Regions from separate parts of the Uliginosibacterium sp. TH139 genome, predicted to be linked through region 3. Evidence: predicted binding sites of a transcription regulator. Region 3 holds the regulator's gene; each other region holds the start of a gene.
The links. Region 3 encodes sigma-54, which starts transcription at its own class of promoters, with help from an activator protein. Its sites were predicted from a motif close to TGGCACGCTTNCTGCTNA; they were not measured.
Positions count from the first base shown of each region.

Region 1: the regulator sigma-54 is predicted to act here: its motif matches at 1,230-1,247, upstream of glnA (type I glutamate--ammonia ligase).
Region 2: the regulator sigma-54 is predicted to act here: its motif matches at 1,974-1,991, upstream of nirB (nitrite reductase large subunit NirB).

Region 1 is NZ_PKRR01000006.1:86,585-89,676, forward strand. It holds gene glnA (type I glutamate--ammonia ligase) at 1-1,149, opposite strand, end outside; gene C0V76_RS14380 (rhodanese-like domain-containing protein) at 1,469-1,924, shown strand; gene nadA (quinolinate synthase NadA) at 2,010-3,092, shown strand, end outside.
Region 2 is NZ_PKRR01000002.1:266,222-269,313, reverse strand. It holds gene nirB (nitrite reductase large subunit NirB) at 1-1,806, opposite strand, end outside; gene C0V76_RS04880 (bifunctional protein-serine/threonine kinase/phosphatase) at 2,109-3,092, opposite strand, start outside.
Region 3 is NZ_PKRR01000001.1:764,102-767,193, reverse strand. It holds gene hpf (ribosome hibernation-promoting factor, HPF/YfiA family) at 87-416, opposite strand; gene C0V76_RS03555 (RNA polymerase factor sigma-54) at 435-1,943, opposite strand; gene lptB (LPS export ABC transporter ATP-binding protein) at 1,978-2,700, opposite strand; gene recX (recombination regulator RecX) at 2,681-3,092, opposite strand, start outside.

The sequences.
Region 1 (3,092 bases), on a different contig from region 3:
CACGCCATCCAGACCGGCCATCAGCAGAGCGGAGAACGCCAGGTAGGGGTTGGCCAGCGGATCCGGGAAGCGGGCTTCGACGCGGCGAGCCTTGTCCGATTGCACGTGCGGGATGCGGATCGAAGCGGAACGGTTGCGAGCCGAGTAGGCCAGCTTGACCGGAGCTTCGTAGTGCGGAACCAGACGCTTGTAGGAGTTGGTGCCCGGGTTGGTGATGGCGTTCAGTGCCTTGGCGTGCTTGATGATGCCGCCGATGTAGTACAGAGCGAAGTCGGACAGGCCGGCGTAGCCGTTGCCGGCGAACAGGTTCTTGCCATCCTTCCAGACGGACTGGTGCACGTGCATGCCGGAACCGTTGTCACCCACGATGGGCTTGGGCATGAAGGTGGCAGTCTTGCCGTACTGGTGAGCGACGTTGTGCACCACGTACTTCAGGGTCTGGGTCCAGTCAGCACGTTGCACCAGGGTGCTGAACTTGGTGCCGATTTCGTTCTGGCCTGCGGTAGCCACTTCGTGGTGGAACACTTCGACCGGGATGCCCAGTTGTTCGAGCAGCAGCACCATGGTGGCGCGGATGTCTTGGTGGCTATCAACCGGGGGAACCGGGAAGTAGCCGCCCTTGACGGTCGGACGGTGGCCGATGTTGCTGCCGTCCTGATCTTCAGCGGTGGCCCATGCGCCTTCGTCGGACTTGATCTTGACGAAGCAGCCGGAGATGTCGGCAGACCAGCTCACACCGTCGAAGATGAAGAATTCGGGTTCCGGGCCGAAGTAGGCGGTGTCGCCCAGGCCGGAGGACTTCAGATAGGCTTCAGCGCGCTTGGCGATGGAGCGCGGGTCGCGGTCATAGCCCTTGCCGTCGGACGGCTCGATCACGTCACAGGTGAGGATGACGGTGGTTTCGTCGAAGAAGGGGTCGATCTTGGCGGTGGAGGGGTCCGGAGCCAGCAGCATGTCGGAGGCTTGAATGCCCTTCCAGCCAGCGATGGAGGAGCCGTCGAAAGCGTGGCCGTGGTCGAACCACTCTTCATCCACCACATGCGACGGAACGGTCACGTGTTGTTCCTTGCCGCGGGTGTCGGTAAAGCGCAGGTCCACGAACTTGGCGTCGTTTTCCTTGATCAGCTTGAGTACGTCTTGAGGGGTCATTTAACTCTCACTCCTGGTGTGTTGAACCGAGATGGACAAACCTGTCCGCGCCAGCGGGGCTGTGCGTTAACGTCGGACAGGAAGCATGTACCATGCCATAGGGCGGGGCGGATTTCCGCGTTCGACGTATTCCGGCCAAAAGGGCACCGGCCTACAGGGAGCGGCAATTGTGCCACAAGCGCCCTGCAAGGTGATTTTCTGTGTAAGCACCAAGATGGATCATTGATTGTCTTGAATGCATCTTTGTGGTGCATTTTTGCTTTTGGGGTCTCACGGGCCATACTTCCTGGTCCCGACAAACTGAGTAAGAGTTGAAGCCATGGCTAGTCTGAGTGAGTTGCTGGGTCTGGCGCGCGAGCGTGCCGAAAAGATGAATCTGCCGTACGCCGGGGCGCTGACGCCAAGGGAAGCGTATTGCGTGCTGGAGCTCGCCGGTGGCGCGGCGCGTATTGTGGACGTACGTACGCGCGCCGAGCTCGACTGGGTCGGACGGATTCCGGGCGCTGTTGAAATCGAGTGGAACAGCTATCCCGGCAGTGTGCCCAACCCGGATTTCGAGCTGCAGCTGAAGAAACGGGTTGATAACGAGGCCTTGCTGATGTTCATCTGCCGCAGTGGCGCCCGCTCGCATAACGCGGCGATGGCTGCGGCGGTGGCTGGGCTGGCCGGGTGTTACAACGTTCTCGAAGGTTTTGAGGGGGACAAGGATGCGCATGGTCGGCGCGGCAAGATAGGCGGCTGGCGCCATGCGGGTTTGCCTTGGTCGCAATCCTGACTCGGCATTGAGGTGTAAGGAGCGCTGCGCGAGGGGTAGAATCTGTATTCCCCGGGGTTTCCCCCTTGCTTCTCCCCTCACGGCAATGCAACAGATCATTTCCTTCGACCACTTCAACGCTCTCAAGGATGCCGAGGCACATGCACGCATCCGCGCCGCCAAGGAAAAGCTTGGCAAGCGCGTCGTGTTGCTGGTGCACCATTACCAGCGGGCCGATGTGTACCAGCACCTAGATCTGACTGGCGACTCGCTCAAGCTCTCGCGCTTGGCGGGTGAGACGGATGCCGAATACATCGTGTTCTGTGGCGTGCACTTCATGGCCGAAGTGGCGGACATCCTGTCCAAGCCGAATCAGATTGCGATCCTGCCGGATCTGGCCGCAGGCTGTTCGATGGCAGACATGGCTAACCTGGCCAAGGTCGAGCGTTGCTGGCGCGAGTTGCGCGAGGTGCTGGATACGCCCGATGAGCAGGTAACTCCGGTGACCTACATCAACTCGGCGGCAGACCTGAAGGCCTTTTGCGGCGAGCATGGCGGCATCGTATGCACCTCCAGCAATGCGCCGAAGATCCTCGAATGGAGCTTCGCCCAGCGCGAGAAGATCCTGTTTTTCCCGGATCAGCATCTGGGCCGCTGGAGCGGCTACAAGATGGGCATTCCGCTGGAAGACATGGTGGTGTGGGATCCGGATCAGCCCTATGGCGGCCTGACTCACGAGCAGATCAAGAAAGCAAAGATGCTGCTGTGGAAGGGCCACTGCGCGGTACATCAGATGTTCCAGCCCTCGCACATCGCTAACTGGCGCAAGGCGAATCCGGATGGCATGGTCATTTCGCATCCGGAGTCGGCCTTCGAGGTGTGTCGGGCGTCGGATTACGTTGGCTCCACCGAGTACATCATCAAGGTGGTGAAAGAGGCTGCGCCGAATACCAAGTGGCTGGTCGGCACCGAACTGAATCTGGTTAACCGTCTTGCTGAGGAGGTGAAGCACGAGGGCAAGCTGGTGCAGTTCATGAGCCCGATGGTGTGCATGTGCTCGACCATGCAGCGAATCGATCCGCAGCATTTGGCGTGGACACTGGAGAACCTGGCTGCCGGAAAAATCGTCAACCAGATCAGCGTGCCTGCCCACGAGGCCGCGTTGGCGAAACTCTCGCTGGAGCGCATG
Region 2 (3,092 bases), on a different contig from region 3:
GGTGACCTTCACCGTGGGTACGGCGTACTTGTCCGCTGCATCGGCGATGGCGCGCAGCTCGTCGGGCGTGGTGAGGCCGCCGAGCATGCGTGGCACCACCGAGTAGGTGCCATCCTTCTGGATGTTGGCGTGGGCGCGCTCGTTGATGAAGCGGCTTTGCGCGTCATCCTTGGCCTCGTGCGGCCAGGTGGAAATCAGGTAGTAGTTCAGTGCCGGACGACAGGAGGCGCAGCCATTGGGCGTCTTCCAGGCCAGCGCGTGCATCACGGCCGGGATGCTGGTCAGGTGCTGATCGCGGATGGCCTTGCGTACTTCGCCATGCGAGTGATCGGTACAGCCGCACACCGGCTTGCTGGTTGAGTCCGCCGGGGTGTAGGCGCCGCCCACGGTGGAGGCGATGATCTGCTCCACGAGCCCGGTACAGGAGCCGCAGGAGCTGGAGGCCTTGGTGTGCTTCCTTACATCATCGAGCGTGAACAGGCCCTGTTCCTTGATGGCCTTGACGATGGTGCCCTTGCACACGCCGTTGCAGCCGCAGATCTCGGCGGTGTCGGGCAGGCTGGCGGCCTGGTTCTGGCCCTTGTGCCCCGCGTCGCCGAGGTGGCTCTTGCCGAACAGCAGGTGATCGCGGATGTCGGCGATGTTCTGGCCGTCCTTGAGCATCTGGAAGTACCAGGAGCCGTCAGCGGTGTCGCCATAGGCCACGGCGCCGACGATCTTGTCGTCCTTCACCACCACGCGTTTGTAAACGCCCGCCGCCGGGTCGGAGAGCACGATGTCCTCAGTGCCTTCGCCGCCGGAGAAGTCGCCGGCCGAGAACACGTCGATGCCGGTGACCTTGAGCTTGGTGGAGGTGACCGAACCCTGATAGCGGCCGATGCCGAACTGGGCAATGTGGTTGGCGGCGACCTTGGCCTGCTCGAACAGCGGCGCGACCAGACCGTAGGCGATGCCACGGTGGTTGGCGCACTCGCCCACGGCATACACGCGCGGATCGTAGGTTTGCATCGTGTCATTGACCACGATGCCGCGGTTGCAGTGAATGCCGGCCGATTCGGCCAGCGCGGTGTTGGGGCGGATACCGGTAGCCATCACCACCAGATCGGCCGGCAGGGTTTCGCCGCTCTTGAGCTTGAGTGCGCAGACGCGGCCACTTTCGCCCTGCACCAGTTCGGCGGTGTGGGCACCGAGGCGGAACTGCATGCCGCGGGCCTCGAGCTCCTTCTGCATCATGTTGGCCGCGGTCTTGTCGAGTTGGCGTTCCATGATCCACTCGCCGATGTGCACCACGGTGACGCTCATGCCGCGCAGGATCAGGCCGTTAGCGGCTTCCAGGCCGAGCAGGCCGGCGCCGATCACCACTGCGTGCTTGTACTGGGCGGCGGCATCGATCATCGCGTCGGTATCGGCGATGTCGCGGTAGGCGATCACGCCCGGCAGATCCTTGCCCGGCACCGGGAGGATGAAGGGATTCGAGCCGGTGGCCAGCAGCAGGCGATCGTATTCGGCTTCTGTCCCGTCCTCAGCGAAAACCTTGCGTGCCTTGCGATCGATCTTGATGATCTTCTTGCCGGTCTGCAGGGTAATGCCGTTGTCTTTGTACCAGTTCCAGTCGTTGAGAATGATGTCCTGGATGGTCATCTCGCCGGCGAGCACCGGCGACAGCATGATGCGGTTGTAATTGGGATGAGGTTCGGCGCCGAAGACGGTGATGTCGTACATGTCCGGAGCGATCTTGCGCAGCTCCTCGAGCGTGCGCACACCGGCCATGCCATTGCCAACCATGACGAGCTTGAGCTTTTCCATGCGGTTCCCTCTGTTGAAAGCTGAGGACGTCTTGACATACGTCCTGTTCATAAATCTTCAGCTACACCAGAGATCGCCCTTGACCCTGTCCGGACAGCTTCGTTGCTGGCCGGTTGCGTACGGCAGGATTGCCCAGCCGTACTTGGTGCTCGATATTGATCCAAATCAAAGCACGCGTTGTGCCAGACTTTTTAACTCATTGAAATTCAAGGGTTTGGTTGTTTTTATAGTGTTTTTATCAGGCCTTCGATGCACTCGCGGAGGGCGAGGATGCACGTTCTTGAAGCATGGCGCCGCACTCTTTATTTGCTCAGGAACAGGAGCAGCAGGAGCAGGTTGGCGATCAGCGACAGGGCGCACACGAGCTTCAGCAGCGCGTGCGGGTCGCGCTCCAGCAGCGGGCGCTGGCGTGGCACGGCGAGCGGGCGATGGGCGCCGCGCTGAAGGGCCAGCAGGAATTCTTCGGCGGTTTCGAAGCGGCGCTCCGGTTCGCGTGCCACGGCTTTCAGCAACACCGATTCGAGCCATTCCGGCAGGTCCGGCCGGTAACGTGTGGGCGGCACCGGGTCGCCAAAGCGCGGATGCTGGAAGGGTTCGATCTCGCCGTACGGATACTTGCGGGTGGCGAGTTCGTAGAGCGTGACGCCAACGGCGTACAGATCGCTGGATTCGTTGGCGCGCGGGCGCTCGGCACCTTGCTGGAAGAGCTCCGGCGCCATGTAGGAAGGGGTGCCGGGATTGTTGATCTCGCCGAAGCGTTCGCCTTCGTGCTGGCCATCGGCGGCTGCCACGCCCAGATCAAGGATGCGCAGGCGCCCATCGGCACCCAGGTGCAGATTGTCCGGCTTGATATCGCGATGCACGATGGCCAGCCGATGCAGAGTGGCCAGCCCCTTGAGCAGGCGCTCTCCTGTCTCGGTTACTTCGGACGCATTGAAGCGGTGGCCGCGGGCGAGGCGCTGTTTGAGGCTCTCCCCTTCGTGCCAGCTCATCAGGTAGTACAGGTGGCTGCGCGAGGGCCACGGGATCACCTGCGGGAAGGCTGCATCGGTGACCCGGCGGGCAATCCACTCCTCGTGGGCGAGTGCGGCGGCATCCTCCAGGTCGGCGCTGGCATGCAGGGTCTTGAGCACGGCGATACCGCCGGCGGGCATGCGCACACGGTAGAGCAGGGTGATGCGCGAGTCGTGCAGCACATCAAGCACCTCCAGCCCGTCCAGGCTTTGCCCCGGTTTGAGGCGCGGCGGCAGCGGCAACTCGCGCAGGCGGGCCAGCGAATCGCGCAG
Region 3 (3,092 bases):
CTGGGTTTCAGAGCGGTTGAGGCAGAAGGCCTCAACCATCGCCGGCCGGACAATTCTGCCTGTCCAGACCGGCTGCGTCCAGCGCTTCAGCTGGCGCTCTCGGCGCCTTGCCGTTTCATCGATTCACGGTTGTGATCGCTGATCTTTTCCTTGTGCTTGAGAACCTGACGATCCAGCTTGTCTGCCAGCGCATCAATGGCGGCATACAGGTCGTCGTCTTCACTTTCCACGTGGATATCCTTGCCGCGCACGTGAACAGTCACCTCTGCTTTCTGCTTGAGTTTCTGTACCGAGAGGGTCACATGGGTCGCCGTAACATGATCGAAATGGCGAATCACCCGATCGAGCTTGGAAACCACATATTCGCGCAAAGCGGGAGTGACTTCCAGATGATGGCCGGTGATGTTGAGATTCATAAAACTACTCCTCTCCTGTTAGATCGACTTGCGCTGACTGACCGGCGGAATATTCAGCGACTCCCGGTATTTCGCAATCGTCCGGCGTGCCACCACGATACCCTGCTGGCCCAACAATTCGGCAATCCTGGCATCCGACAGGGGTTTTTTCCCGTCTTCGGCCGCGACCAGCTGGCGAATCAGCGCGCGTATCGCCGTTGCTGAACATGCACCACCGGTATCGGTGGAAACATGACTGCCAAAAAAGTATTTCAGTTCGAACACACCGCGGGGACTGGCCATGTACTTCTGGGTGGTCACCCGCGACACCGTTGACTCATGCAGCTCCAGCTCTTCGGCGATCTCCCTCAGGGTCAGCGGACGCATGGCCACTTCACCATGATCAAAGAACTGGCGCTGACGTTCGACGATGGCCTGCGAAACACGCAGGATGGTGTCGAATCGCTGCTGCACATTCTTGATCAGCCACTTGGCTTCCTGCAGCTGTCCCGACAAGGAACTACTTACGCCCCTGTTCTGTTGAAGTATATCGGCGTAGACCCGATGGATCCTGAGCCTCGGCATGGCCTCTGGATTGAGGCTTACCGTCCAGCCGCTACGTTGCTTGCGCACCACCACGTCCGGAATCACGTAGCGCGTTTCCATCGGTGCAAATTGAGCCCCCGGACGCGGATTCAAATGACAAATGAGTTCCTGAGCTGCGCGCAAGGCATCATCATTGCAGCCCAGGCGCCGCTTGAGGCGCGCGAAATCGCGCGCAGCCAGCAATTCCAGATTGCCGTCCGCGATCAGCATGGCGTGCTCGCGCGTGGCACTTTCCGGCAAAGCGCGAATCTGCAGGAGCAAACACTCCTGCAAGTTGCGAGCGCCGATGCCAGCGGGGTCAAGGTTCTGGACCTGATGCAAGGCAATGTTCAACTCATCGAGTTCTACTTCCCATTCGGCCGGAATCAGCGGCAGAAGTTCCTCGAGGTCCTGCAGCAACAAACCGTCGTCGTCCAGCGCTTCGATGATCAGCTGCACCAGCGCACGATCACGATCAACCAGCGGCATCAGGGCGACCTGCCCCAGCAGGTGATCCCGCAAGGAAGTAGCGGCGGCCTGGAATTCCTGAAAGTCGGAATCATCGTCGTCCCCACCGCCATTCCGCGAGGCGCCTTCCGTGCGCCATTCGGCAGCTTCGCCGATATCATCATCCGAAACGCTGTCGTAAGCCTCTCCGATGTTGTCCGGCATGTCCGTCACGCTCGGCGACTCGAAATCCTCATCGCCGGAGGATGAAGCAGAGGATTCGATGCGGTATTCCTCACCCGCCGTTGCCACACTGGCTTCGCCCGCCTCGACAGGGACGGGTCCATCACTTTCCTCGTCGCCGCCTTCACGCTCCAGCATCGGGTTTTCGAGCAGGATGCGTTCGATCTCCTGATTGAGTTCGAGCGTGGACAGCTGAAGCAGCTTGATGGATTGCTGCAACTGCGGGGTGAGTGCAAGTTGCTGGGAAAGGCGGAGCTGAAGCGAGGGTTTCATTCTTTACAGACGGGGAGGTGCGGAGCGGCCAAGCCTAGAGGCGGAAGTGTTCGCCAAGGTAAATCTGCCGTACCTGTTCATTCTGCACGATTTCTGCCGGTTTGCCGCCAGCCAGTACCTCACCCGCATTGATGATGTAGGCGTGATCGCAAATACCGAGGGTTTCGCGCACATTATGGTCGGTAATCAGCACGCCGATACCGCGCGCCTTGAGGTAACTGATGATTTTCTGGATATCAATCACTGCAATCGGATCAACGCCGGCAAAAGGCTCATCCAGCAGGATCAGACGCGGACGGGTGGCCAGCGCACGCGCGATTTCGACGCGGCGGCGCTCACCGCCGGACAAGGACATAGCGGTCGCTTCGCGCAAATGGCCGATGTTGAGTTCATCCAGCAGCTCATCCAGACGTTTTTCCATGTCTGCGCTGGAGAGCTTTTGCAACTCCAGCACCGCCATGATGTTCTCGGAGACCGTAAGTTTGCGGAACACCGAGTTTTCCTGCGGCAGATAGGAGAGCCCTTGGTGCGCCCGTTTGTGGATCGGCCAATGGGTGAGCTCGGTTCCATCGAGATGGATCTTGCCGCCATCGGCACGTACGAGGCCGACGATCATGTAGAAACAGGTGGTCTTGCCTGCGCCGTTCGGCCCCAGCAAGCCCACCACTTCGCCACTGCCAACCTCGAAGGACACGTCGTGCACTACGGTGCGTGCCTTGTAGCGTTTCTGCAGATTGCTAACCCTGAGCAGACTCATCCAGTGTTTCTTTCAAGAGTTTCCTGATGATGTCGACCGCAAACCCTCTGGTCTGCAGGAAGCGCGCCTGACGCGCCCACTCCCTGTGATCCTGCGGCAACACCCCGAATTTTTTCTGCCACACGCTGTGCGCGCGCATCAGTTCATCTTCCTGCAAAGCCTCGCCCATGGCGCCAGCTGCCGTCTCGCGATCCACACCCCGGTCATCCAGCTCACGACGGATGCGCGCGGCACCAAAGCGGCTGGCGCGCGATCTCACGAAACTCTCGGCAAAGCGCTCGTCAGACTGCAGACCTGTCTCTGCCATGCGATCCAGCACGGCTTCGACATCATCGTCGGCGCCGGCTCTTGCCGCCAGCTTGCGCCGCAGCTCCAGCCTCGAATGTTCGCGC